Regions from separate parts of the Halomonas sp. AOP25-F1-15 genome, predicted to be linked through region 2. Evidence: predicted binding sites of a transcription regulator. Region 2 holds the regulator's gene; each other region holds the start of a gene.

Region 1 (4,198 bases), on a different contig from region 2:
GACTTGCTCCACGTGCATCATCACGGCGCGGTCGGCGACCCAGCGGCCATCAATACGCGTGGGCTCAACGCCCGCCGTCGTTAAGGCTTCCTGTACCTGAGGGCGAGTGCCAAACACCACGACCAAGCGCACGCCCAGCGTATGCAGTAGCGCTAAATCTTGAATCAGCTGCTCCCCGCGGCCAGAGGCCATCGCTTCGCCTTCAATTAAGATGACAAAGGTTCGCCCCCGGTGCGCATTAATGTAGGGGGAAGCGTTACGAAACCAATCAACAAAGGGGAAGCGCGTATCCAAGGGCCGCTCTCCGGCAGCAGGTGAAAGAAACAGGCTGTTATCACGTTCAACTGGGCTACTTTAACAGAGCATAAAAAACAGCGGCACCTTCAATTGCATATCTGCTAATTCTCATGCAGATCGCGATGAAGAGTGCCGCCTTTATTTTCATGCCTGCTTGGCTGATTTAGCCGAGCCGATTTACCAGAACCAAGTTAATAAGACCAAGCTAGTAGAGCCGGCCTAGCCGAACATGCCTTTAAACATAAAGAAGAACAAAATAGCCAGGCCTGCGCCCGCGGGTAGCGTAATCAGCCACGAAATAGCAATGGTGCCAATCACGCGCAGGTTAAGGGCGGCCATGCCGCGCGCTAAACCAACCCCCAGCACAGCGCCAACCAGGGTATGCGTCGTTGAGATAGGCAAGCCGGTACCCGAGGCCAATACGACGGTGCTTGCGGCAGCCAGAGTGGCGGCAAAACCTCGGCTTGGGGTGAGTTCGGTAATGCCGGTACCCACTGTCGCTATCACTCTGTGACCGTAGGTCACAAGGCCTACCACGATCCCCGCACCGCCCAACATAAGCACCCACCAGGGCACTAACGCAGCACTGTCGATCACGCCGTCGCTACGTACAACGCTAATGACTGCGGCCAGAGGGCCCACTGCGTTCGCTACGTCATTCGAGCCGTGCGCAAACGCCATTGCACAAGCGGTGAAGATCATCAGCACGCCAAACACGCGTTCAACGTTAGCGTAGCCAAAGTGGTCGTTCGCATTTTGCTCGAACTTAATGCGTCGCTGCATAACGATGCCCAGGCCCATAATGGCGATGCCGAGCACAATCGAAAGCAACAAGCTTTGCCCAAAGCTGAGATTCAAACCTACGTGCGACAAGCCTTTGGTCAGCGTGACCATCGAGACAATAAAGCCCACCAGGAAAACGTAACCGGGTACGTAGCGCTTAGCCGCTGCAAGCGGGTCGCTGCTTTCAAAAATCAGATGCTGAACAGACTTAAAGAGGACATAGGCGATGGTACCAGCGAGCAGCGGCGAAATGAGCCAGCTAGAGGCAATTTGACCTACCTTGCCCCACGCCACCGCATCAACCCCCAGGCCCACCGCGCCAAAACCGACGATAGCACCCACGATAGAATGCGTGGTAGACACCGGCCAGCCGCGTGCTGAAGCAATCAACAACCAAATGGCGGCAGCTAACAGTGCCGACAACATGCCGTAAACTAATAGCTGAGGATTGGCTTCTAATAATTCGGGGTCGAGTATCCCACCGCGAATGGTGGCGGTGACTTCACCACCGGCGAGCCATGCGCCTAGAAACTCAAAGATAACGGCAATAAGGATGGCTTGCTTGATGGTGATCGCTTTCGACCCCACCGAGGTTCCCATGGCATTGGCTACATCGTTTGCACCAACGCCCCAAGCCATAAAGAAGCCGAACAAACAGGCCAGGATAATGAAGATTTCACCGTGCTGGGCAATAATCAGCATACAAGTCCCCTTAGCGGGCTGTCAGAATCTGTAAGCGGCTACCCACGCGCTCGGCGCGGTCAGATAATTCACCCACCCATTCAATGATTTTATAAAGAAAAATCACATCGACGGGTGGCAGCTGACTTTCAAGCGCGAACAGTTGGCGACGAATAGTCACCTGCTGGTCATCGGCCTGGTGTTCGAGAATATGCAGTTCACGGATCATTCGATGCATGACGTCAGCGACGTTACGTCCAAAGCCTGACTCAAGCAGATCTTTGAGCTCTTCCAATGCCTGACGGGCTTGCGCAACACAAGCAACGCTTGTGCGGATATAATCGCGCATCGGTTCAGCCAGCTCATCCGGCACACGCATTTTACGGCCCATCATGATGCCGGTAATGTCGCGCACCTTATTGGCGATTTTGTCCTGTACGCTAATGAGATCAAGCAGATCAGACCGCGACACCGGTAAAAACATGGTGTTGGGCAGGTTCAATCGCAACTCAGTTTTCAGCGTATCAGCGTCATGCTCTAAGCGGGTGACGTTTTCGCGCAGCTCAGCCGCTTTGATCCAGTCGTCTGCCAGGGTTGCTTCGAAAAACGGCAACAGCTGGTCGGCACATTCGTTTGCCTTGACGATATGGGCCAATAACGGCTGGAATGGCGAGCGGCCAAACATCGAAGAAAAAGGATTGGAGGTAACCATAATGCCTTTTAGCCTGTTTTCGGAAAGCCTGGAAATGGCGGCGCCAGTATAAAGAGTGCGCTCGCCGCCGTCATGAAAAGTTCATAAATGTAATCAAATATTCATCTATATGTCACGATAGCGAGGTGGCGATTGCCATGAAAACCCCCATTCCTCTAGAAGTAGAGATTAAGCTGGCACTCCCCCCCACGGGGCCGGCTGCGCTAAGCCAACATCCGCTTCTGGCTTCAGTTCCCGCCTCTCAACACACATTGACCAACACCTATTTCGATACCCCGTCAGGCGATTTAGCCAATGCGCGCATTGCCGTTCGCCTGCGCGAAGTCGATGGTAACGTGCTGCACACTGTCAAAACAGCCGGCCAAGGTGGCGGCGGGCTTTCTCAACGCCAAGAGTGGGAGTGGCAAGTTCCTGGCCCGCAGCTGGACCTCACGGCGCTTGCCAAGCTACCCCCTTTTCAAGGCCAGCTTGCGCAGGCGCTAACGTCACTCGTCCCGACGTTACGCACTGACTTCACGCGGCGCTGCTGGCAGTTAACCAGCGGCCTTTCAAGCACCGCTGCAACCGAGACTGACAACCATATTGAGCTGGTATTGGATGAAGGCGAGATTATTAGCGGTAGCTACCGCACGCCTATCTGTGAAATAGAGCTTGAGTTAAAACAGGGCGAGCCAGAGGCGCTTTGGACATTGGCACTGGCGCTTGCTGAGCAGGTTCCTCTGCGCCCATCAGACAGCAGCAAAGCAGCGCGCGGCAATATGCTAAGTGCCCAACACTGGCCGTTACCCGACGCGCAAACCCCGGCGCAATGGCTGCACCGCGCCACGCTGGCGCTAGATGCCTACCATGACAGCCAGCAAACAAGCTTTATAGCAAAAGCCCACCAGGCGATCAAAACGCTGGCGGAACATCCTGAGTTAGATGCCACTGCACGCACTTACGCCCAGGCACTGCCGAGCGCCCTGGACGCCCAAGGCCAGCCACAGGCCGCTTACGGCAGCGCGGCGTTAGCACTCGCCTATCGCTTGGCGTACCAAACCGCGCTACGCTAGCGCTGAATGAGTGCCCACTTCAGGATGACGCAATGAATTTTCACCTAACGCCAGCCACGGAAGGCCTGCGTAGCCGCCTGTTTCATATCATATTCGAGTCCGACACACCGGGGGCGAAAGCATTTGATATCGCCTTGATTGTGGCCATTTTGGTGAGCGTCGCGGTGATTCTGCTGGGCAGCATTGAAATTTATGCTGAGCGCTACGGGGACATATTTTTCTACACGGAATGGGTCCTGACGCTGCTGTTCAGCATTGAGCTGCTCGTTCGCATCTATTGCCTGGAACGTCCTCTTCTCTACCTCAAAAGCTTTTATGGAATCGTCGATTTAATTGCGATTTTACCTACTTGGCTCGTTCTTTTAGTACCCGGCGCCCACGCACTGGTGATTGTGCGGCTACTACGAGTACTGCGTATTTTCCGTATTTTTCGCTTGATGGCGTTTGTCGGTGAAGCCAACCTACTAATCGATGCCCTGAAGCGCAGCTTGCACCAGATTCTGCTGTTCTTCTTCTCTATTTTGATGGTGGTGACGCTATTTGCGGCCTTGATGTACACCATCGAATCGCCGGAGGCAGGCTTCACTAGCATTCCCATGTCGATGTACTGGGCTATCGTTAGCATGACGACGGTGGGTTATGGCGACATCGTTCCTGCGACACCGTTAGGCAA
Region 2 (4,198 bases):
CATCACCAACATCATGCGTTAAATCGTGCTGATTTTGCTCACTGGCGGTATCCGTGTGAGTACCCTGCGGATCCATCGCCTCGTCATCCGCAGTAATATCTTGGTTCTGATCAATAGATGTACTTTGCTCAGATTCTGCGAACGCTAGCGGGCTAGCCATCAAGCCAAACGTTAAACCTAGAATGCCAGCTTTCTTGAGTAATTCCTTGGACATCATATTCCACCTCCGATCGCTGTTTAAACCGCTTAACTAAGAAAGAAAGGCTAAGTTCAGCCAGCAATTCCTGCGGTCATCTCTCTTACTTGCTTATATTCGCTGCAGCAGACATGCCAAAATCTAATATAATAAAATAAAAACAATAATTATCAAAAACTTATAAAAAATAAGATTACGAAATAAATCTTAATTAGCGATAAAGCGCACCCAAATAGTGTGTAAAAATGACACATGAGTAAAGTTTTACCAATCTTACATGCCAATATTGCACACTTCTACAAATATTGTGCAGCAGGCATTTTAGGGCTAGCTAAGGCGCGAAGCGGAGAATGTACAGCGGAATAAAGCACCCTTACCCGGGTGAGATTCAATCAATAGCTGAGCATCATGGCGTAGCAGCACGTGTTTGACAATTGCCAAGCCCAAACCAGTACCGCCCGTCGTCGTGCTACGCCCTTTATCAACGCGGTAGAAGCGTTCGGTCAGCCGAGGGATGTGCACAGGATCAATTCCCTCGCCGTTGTCCTCAACGTCAATACAGGCTCCGCCAGCTTGGTTATCTTTCCAGCGCAACGTGATGTGGCTCCCTGGCGGCGTGTAGCGAACAGCGTTAAACGCGAGATTAGAAATCGCGCTGCGCATTTCCTGCTCGCTTCCTAGCAGACGTGCCTTGCTGTCAAGCGCAATAGTGATGGTATGCCGCTGATCCGATAGCGCTAGCGCATCCTCACGAACACTCTGTAGCAAAGGGCCCAGCGACAACGGCTGATGATCCTTACCACTTTGGTCAATTTCTAACCGGGACAGCAGCAATAGGTCATTGACCAGGTTCTGCATTCGCTGCGTCTGCTCCTGCATTTGCTGAATACCTTTACCTAAGCGCGGAGGTAGCTGCTCGGCAAGATCGCCATAGGTTTCTAAATAGCCAGAAAGCACGGTCAGAGGGGTACGTAGCTCGTGGGATACATTGGCCACAAAATCACGGCGCATCTGCTCCAGACGATGCAGACGCGTGATATCTCGCGCCATCACTAGCCGCTCATCGTCGCCGTACAGGGTAATTTGGTACTGCAGAATGCATCGCTCATCAATGGGCGATGTTAGCGTTAGCGGTTCACTATAGTGGCGGGCGTTGAAGTAGCTTATAAAGCCCGGATCGCGGAGTAAATTGGTAATGTGCTGGCCACGGTCGTGGGCCGTCTGCAGCCCAAGCATCGTGGTTGCAGCGCTGTTCCACCACTCTAAATCTCCGTGGCGGTCAAGCATAACGACGCTATCGCGCATCGCCTCTGACGACTCTTGAATACGCGCCAAAGTGGCACGCAGCCGACTTTGTGTAATGCGCTGGCTTTTTTGATAGCGATATAAGCGATCAAACAGTTCGCCCCATATCCCCTGGGCAGCAGGTGGTTCATCATGGGGTTGCAGGGTTAGCCATCGATACAGCGCGCGCAGCTGCCGCAAGTGATAAAACAGATACACTGCCAGTCCAGAAGCCAGCCCCAGCCCCGCTGCATCCAATAGCCAGCCAATGCTTGTCCCCAGCGTGGCTAGCCAGGCCAGTTGCCACAGTTCACGGCTCCATAGGCGCACATTTATACCCGTGAAGAGAAACGGTAACCGGTGCCCCGAACCGTTTGAATCAGATTTTGATGGGTTTCGCCTAGCGCTTTACGCAACCGGCGAATATGTACATCTACCGTGCGCTCTTCAACGTACACGTTGCCACCCCACACTTGATCAAGCAGCTGGCTACGCGTGTAAGCGCGCTCCTGGTGCGTCATAAAGAACTGCAGCAGACGATATTCCGTTGGGCCTATCTCAAGCGCCTTACCATCGGAGCTGACGCGATGACTCACCGGATCAAGCAGCAGTCCATTAACCTCTACGGGATCTTCAACACCACGCGGCGTTGCACGACGCAAAACGGCTTTAAGCCGTGCCACCAACTCGCGAGGCGAAAAAGGCTTGGTAATATAGTCATCAGCACCGGCTTCAAGCCCCTGAATCTTATTATCTTCTTCGCCTTTAGCGGTCAGCATAATAATGGGAATCTCAGCAGTGGCTTCTTCGCGCTTTAAGCGCCTAGCAAGCTCGATACCGCTGGTGCCAGGCATCATCCAATCAAGCAGCAGTAAATCAGGCTGGTGGTCGACGATCAAAGCATGAGCATCCTGAGCGTTATCCGCTTCGAGCACGCGATAGTCAGCCATTTCCAGCGCTACCGCAATCATCTCGCGGATCGGCGCCTCATCATCGACAATCAAAACGGTCTTGGCAGTCATACCAGAGCCTCAAGGGGTGCAAAGAGAGCTAATTCAATGAAAAATAGCTCAATGACATATCGATGACGATAACACCATGACTTGATGACAGTTACATGACAGCGGCGATTATTAGCCCGCCACAGGCCACCAACTTAGCGCAATACCCGCGAAAATAAACAAACCTGACCAAAAATTATTGAGGAACGCCTGAAAGCACGCATCTCGGGCACGGTGAAAAATTAACCGCTGCTGATGCAGAAAAGTGGCCGCCATTCCCGCGAGTCCTAACCAGAAAAAACCGCCTAGACCCACTCGCCACCCTACCCATGCTAATAGCAGCAACGTCACCACTTGTAATAAAGCAATAATGACGCGGTCCGCATTACCAAACAGCACGGCTGTCGATTTAATACCGATTTTTAAATCATCGTCGCGGTCCACCATGGCGTACTGGGTATCGTACGCCACGGTCCAAACCACATTAGCAAAAAACAATAGCCAAGCCTCCAGCGGGACATAGCCCAGCACAGCGCCAAACGCCATGGGGATCGCCCAAGCAAAGGCGGCGCCCAGCACGACCTGAGGAAGGTTGGTATAGCGCTTCATAAACGGATAAATAATCGCTAGCAGCACGCCACCCAGCGAGAGCATCACCGTGAACCAATTGGTCAGCAGCACCAAAATGAAGGATATCGCGATCAATGCGATAAACAGCAGCTGGGCCTCGGTTTCGCTAATACGACCGGTGGCTAGAGGACGATTTTTAGTGCGCTTTACATGCCCATCAAAATGACGGTCGGCATAGTCATTCACCACGCAGCCTGCGGCACGCATGGCGTAAACGCCGGCAACAAAAATAAGCAGCACATTGCGCCCCGGCACGCCCTGCGCGGCAATCCATAGCGCCCAAAGAGCGGGCCACATTAATAGCCACGTGCCTATGGGCCGATCCAAGCGCATCAGCTGTAAAAAGTCTGCCACGCGAGCCAATCCCTTCGGCCGCAACAGTGAACGATCCATGCTTACCTCACGAAAAAGAAAACGCAGCTGCTAGCCTAGCGCGAAGGCAGATCAAGGTCATCCGCCATTGCCCGCAAAAAGTACTCTTGTACCAATAACGACAGGCCGCCATGCGTAAATACGGAGCGTCGGCCCCAGCTACAATTCTGCTCGACCCCATGTAGGCTAGCAAAAGGCGGGCGTTGTGTTGTCGCCTCTAATGGCCCTCGCACTAAGTCTGGCTGGCGAAATAACCAGCTGCCTAACGAACGCTCGCCCAAACGATCTAAACGCTGGCCTTTTAGCTGTGTCAACGGCGCTACTGAGCGCGCGACCACCCACGGCGTTTCATCTAAACACAGCGCTACTTCACGCAGCCATGCATAGCGTTTAGGGCCAATCCCCAGCGCCTGGGCTTCATCGGGCAGCGGCCATCCCACACCTTGGCGCAGTAAACGCACCCGAAAAGGCTTGCCACCGCCTGCGGCTGTTAAACGAGCGGTTAACGAATCGGTGGAGGCTACCCACTGCCACCATGGAGAGCTCATCGCGGGGCGCGCCGCATGGACGGGGCGCCAGCGTGGAAAGAGATACATTTGCCGGCCAGCGGGTGATGTCACCGAGTTCTCCAGGGCAATAACGGGAGCAGCTAGTGTAACATGACGCTCTAACAGGCTTTGGTTTCAGCAGCTTTTTCAATAACTCTTTCAATAAC
Region 3 (4,198 bases), on a different contig from region 2:
TGAGAAAGCCCTCGCTATTCCTATCCTGGTCTCAAGCATTGCGCTCTTCTATGGCGGTGCGGCGTTTGCTTATTACGTGGTGTTCCCGCTGCTGTTTGAGTTTTTCACCCAGACAGGGCCGGAAAACGTCGCAGTGATGACCGATATCAACCAGTATTTGAACTTCGTTCTTAAACTATTTTTTGCCTTCGGCGTAGCGTTTGAAATTCCTATCGCGACTTTTTTGCTAATTCTTTCTGGCGCCACCACAGTAGAAAGCCTGTCCAAGAAGCGTCCTTATATCCTGCTGGGCTGCTTCGTGGTGGGCATGCTGCTTACGCCACCGGATGTTATTTCACAGAGCCTGCTGGCGATTCCGATGTACCTGCTTTACGAGGTTGGTCTGCTGTTTGGTCGCCTAGTACGCAAGCGCAAAGCGGAGAAAGAGGCGGCGGAAGAGCAAGAAGACATGCTATAGCGAAGGCACTAATGACGTAGATATCGAAAAGCCGCCGCCATTAATCATGGCGGCGGCTTTTTATATCTACCGTTAACAACCTCGCAATAGTCCTTAATCCATCATTTCTGCGATACGATCGACGAGCTTAAAGATGCCGGTGGCAGCTTCACTGATGCGCGTTGCCAGCATGTACGCGGGTGTCGTTACCACGCTGTGCTCAAAATCAACCACGATATCTTCTACGCTACAGGTGCGGTGCAGCCCGCCCATGGCGCTAATAGCACCGGATACCGCCGGGTCATTCCCCACCGTGACGGCAATACCATCCCCCAGCAGGCGGGGCACCAGTACCGGAGCAATACACATCAGGCCGATAGGCTTGGCTTCTTGACGAAAGCCCGCCAGCGCCTCTTTCAGCGCGTCTAGCACCTGCATATTATCGCTGGCACTGGCAAAGTCTGAAAGATTTTTGGCGACGCCAAAACCACCGGGCACAATCACCGCATCGAAGTTATCCGCATCCAACGCCTCTAGGGGGCTTATTTCCCCCCGCGCTAGGCGAGCAGACTCTAGCAGCACGTTACGCTGCTCGCCTTCAACAACCTCTTGCGTAAGATGATTAACAACATGCTGCTGATCGATATCGGGGGCAAAGCAGCGATACTCAATACCCAACTGGTCTAAGCGCAGCAGCGTCAGCGTGGTCTCATAAATTTCAGAACCATCGTAAACGCCGCATCCGGCTAAAATGACTGCCACCTGTTTGGCCATGCCTATCTCCTTATTATCCGAAACCACGTAGAGTTTGCCGAACGCACTACCGCAAAGCTGTTGCCCACTTTAGTCAGTGTGGTTGTTTGCCACAAGGCGTCTTTCGCCGCAGGGTATGGCTGATATACTGCCGGCAGGCCTTCGGGCACTCTTATTTAACACCCTCATTTGCGATCCTTAATGGAGACAACCTTTGAGTGCACTTACTCCCCGCCACTTTCCTGCCACGCGCATGCGCCGCATGCGCCGTGATGATTTTTCACGCCGCTTAATGCAAGAAAAAACGCTGACGCCCTCCGATCTCATACTGCCGGTCTTTGTTCTTGAAGGTAAAAATCAGCGTGAACCCATAGCTTCGATGCCCGGCGTGGAACGGCTTTCAATCGACCTACTCATTGAGCAAGCTCGCGAAGCGTTTGCATTGGGCATTCCCGCTCTGGCACTGTTTCCGGTCGTCGGCCCTGAGCAAAAAAGTGAGCTAGCCGAAGAGGCCTATAGCGCCAGCGGACTGGTGCAGCGTAGCGTGCGCGCGCTAAAAGAAGCGCTGCCTGAGCTTGGTATTATTACGGATGTGGCGCTTGATCCCTATACCATTCATGGTCAAGACGGCATTTTAGATGAGCAAGGCTACGTGCAAAACGACCGCACCGTAGAAACGCTGTTGAAACAGGCGCTTTCCCATGCAGAAGCCGGTGCCGACGTGGTGGCGCCCTCTGACATGATGGATGGACGCATTGGCGCAATTCGCCAAGTACTGGAGCAAGAAAACTTACACAACGTGCGGATCATGGCGTACAGCGCGAAGTATGCATCGCACTACTATGGGCCATTTCGGGATGCGGTCGGGTCGGCCACTAATCTGGGCAAAGCGGACAAGCGCACCTATCAAATGGACCCCGCCAATAGCGATGAAGCGCTGCATGAAGTGGCCATGGACATCAGCGAAGGCGCCGACATGGTCATGGTCAAACCAGGCATGCCCTATTTAGACGTGGTGCGCCGGGTAAAAGAGGAGCTCAACGTTCCCACCTTTGCTTATCAAGTCAGCGGTGAGTACGCCATGCATCGCGCAGCCTTCGATAACGGTTGGCTGGAGGCAGAGCCCGTCATACTAGAATCACTGATGTGCTTTAAGCGCGCTGGGGCAGACGGCATTTTGACCTACTTCGCGCTTGAGGCGGCGCGGCTATTGCAGCAACGCTAATGAAGTAAAGCGGCGCTAAGCTGCTTATTTGTGCCGCTTTTAACAAGATGACAATCCAGTGACACGTATTTGTCATCTTCTCCCCGCATACTGCGCTGATCTATCAGTATCAGGCTATGATACGTTCGAGCCATCGACGCGGGGAGATCCACCATGGACGAGCACGTTTCCAGTCCACCATTATTATCTACCGATCAAACCAGCAGCGACGGCGATACACCGCTACGTATAAATCGTACGCCCATCGGTATCCAGGCGCGTGAAGCGCTGCCTGAAACCGATCTTGACGACACCCAGCTCTACTTCAACCGCGAGCTGTCGCATTTACAGTTTAATATCCGCGTATTGGAACAGGCGCTAGACGATGCGCATCCGTTACTCAACCGGCTGATGTTCCTGCTTATTTTTTCCTCTAATATGGATGAGTTCTTCGAAATTCGCGTCGCAGGCCTCAAACATCAAATTGCCTTGGGCGATACAACCACGGCAGCCGACGGCCGGTTGCCCAAAGCAGTGCTAGCGGAAATATCCCAGCTAGCCCATGCGCAAATTGTCCGACAATATCAAATTCTCAACGAAATGCTGCTGCCCGCACTGGAAGCTCAGGGGCTACGTTTTCGCCGGCGAGATCAGTGGACCAGTGCGCAACAAGCCTGGGGCAGAGCCTTTTTTGATAACGAGATTATGCCGGTCATCAGCCCGATTGGCCTTGACCCGTCGCACCCTTTCCCACGGCTGGTAAATAAAAGCCTCAACTTCATTGTTGAACTGGAAGGCAAGGATGCCTTTGGCCGCGTAGGCGGCATGGCGATTTTGCCTGCTCCGCGCTCGCTACCAAGGCTAATGGCACTGCCCAAGGAGCTATGCGAAGAAGGCTTTTCAGAGTATGTGTTTTTATCATCGATGATTCATGCCCACGCCGATGAGCTATTTCCCGGCATGCGCGTACGCGGCTGCTATCAATTCCGCCTGACCCGCAATGCCGATATGAGCGTCGACCCCGAAGAAGTGTCTGACTTAGCCTCAGCGCTGCGCGGTGAGCTGCTAGCGCGGCGCTATGGCAGTGGCGTACGGCTGGAAGTAGCCGACAACTGTCCGGATGGCTTAGCCAATTTTCTGCTGCGCCAGTTTGAGCTTGAAAATGATGATTTGTACCGCGTTAAAGGTCCGGTCAACTTAACGCGCATGATGTCAGCCTTAGGCGACGTTGACCGCCCTGAGCTGCTTTATCGCCCGTTCATTCCCAGCATTCCCAAAGCACTCAAGGCAGGCAGTCTTTTTGATGCCATCGCGAAGAACGACATTCTGCTGCATCATCCCTTTCAGTCATTTTCACCGATTGAAGACCTGCTGCGCGAAGCGGCTCGCGACCCCCATGTGTTGGCGGTAAAGCAGACCCTTTACCGCACCGGGGCAGACTCGCCTATTGTGAGTGCACTAGTGGAGGCGGCCAGCCAAGGTAAAGAGGTCACCGTGGTGATTGAGCTGCGCGCACGCTTTGATGAAGCCGACAACCTGCAGCTTGCTTCACGCCTTCAAGAAGCCGGCGCCATCGTCGTTTACGGCATTATGGCCTATAAAACCCACGCTAAAATGCTGCATATCGTGCGCCGTGAAAAGGGCGAACTGTGCTACTACGCGCACCTTGGCACCGGCAACTATCACTCCAAAACGGCCAAGCTCTATACCGACTATAGCCTGCTGACCGCGAACAAATTGCTGTGCGCTGACGTACATAAAGTGTTCCAGCAGCTTTCGGGAATGGGCCGCGCGCGTAAAATTGA

The links. Region 2 encodes PhoB, which activates phosphate uptake and scavenging genes when phosphate is short. Its sites were predicted from a motif close to TGTCATANNNNTGTCANA; they were not measured.
Region 1: ACT3TF_RS08965 (CYTH domain-containing protein) is a predicted target of PhoB. The motif match lies at 2,573-2,590, and genes of this name have one in related genera.
Region 3: ppk1 (polyphosphate kinase 1) is a predicted target of PhoB. The motif match lies at 2,461-2,478, and genes of this name have one in related genera.

What each region holds. Positions count from the first base shown of each region.
Region 1 covers NZ_JBQSXV010000004.1:131,377-135,574, forward strand. Annotated here, with positions in the region: gene argA (amino-acid N-acetyltransferase) at 1-294, opposite strand, end outside; gene ACT3TF_RS08955 (inorganic phosphate transporter) at 517-1,782, opposite strand; gene ACT3TF_RS08960 (TIGR00153 family protein) at 1,793-2,473, opposite strand; gene ACT3TF_RS08965 (CYTH domain-containing protein) at 2,611-3,525, shown strand; gene ACT3TF_RS08970 (ion transporter) at 3,558-4,198, shown strand, end outside.
Region 2 covers NZ_JBQSXV010000006.1:129,819-134,016, reverse strand. Annotated here, with positions in the region: gene ACT3TF_RS12855 (hypothetical protein) at 1-217, opposite strand, end outside; gene phoR (phosphate regulon sensor histidine kinase PhoR) at 524-1,810, opposite strand; gene phoB (phosphate regulon transcriptional regulator PhoB) at 1,813-2,502, opposite strand; gene ubiA (4-hydroxybenzoate octaprenyltransferase) at 2,614-3,504, opposite strand; gene ACT3TF_RS12835 (chorismate--pyruvate lyase family protein) at 3,540-4,079, opposite strand.
Region 3 covers NZ_JBQSXV010000001.1:70,547-74,744, reverse strand. Annotated here, with positions in the region: gene tatC (twin-arginine translocase subunit TatC) at 1-457, shown strand, start outside; gene elbB (isoprenoid biosynthesis glyoxalase ElbB) at 551-1,210, opposite strand; gene hemB (porphobilinogen synthase) at 1,404-2,414, shown strand; gene ppk1 (polyphosphate kinase 1) at 2,568-4,198, shown strand, end outside.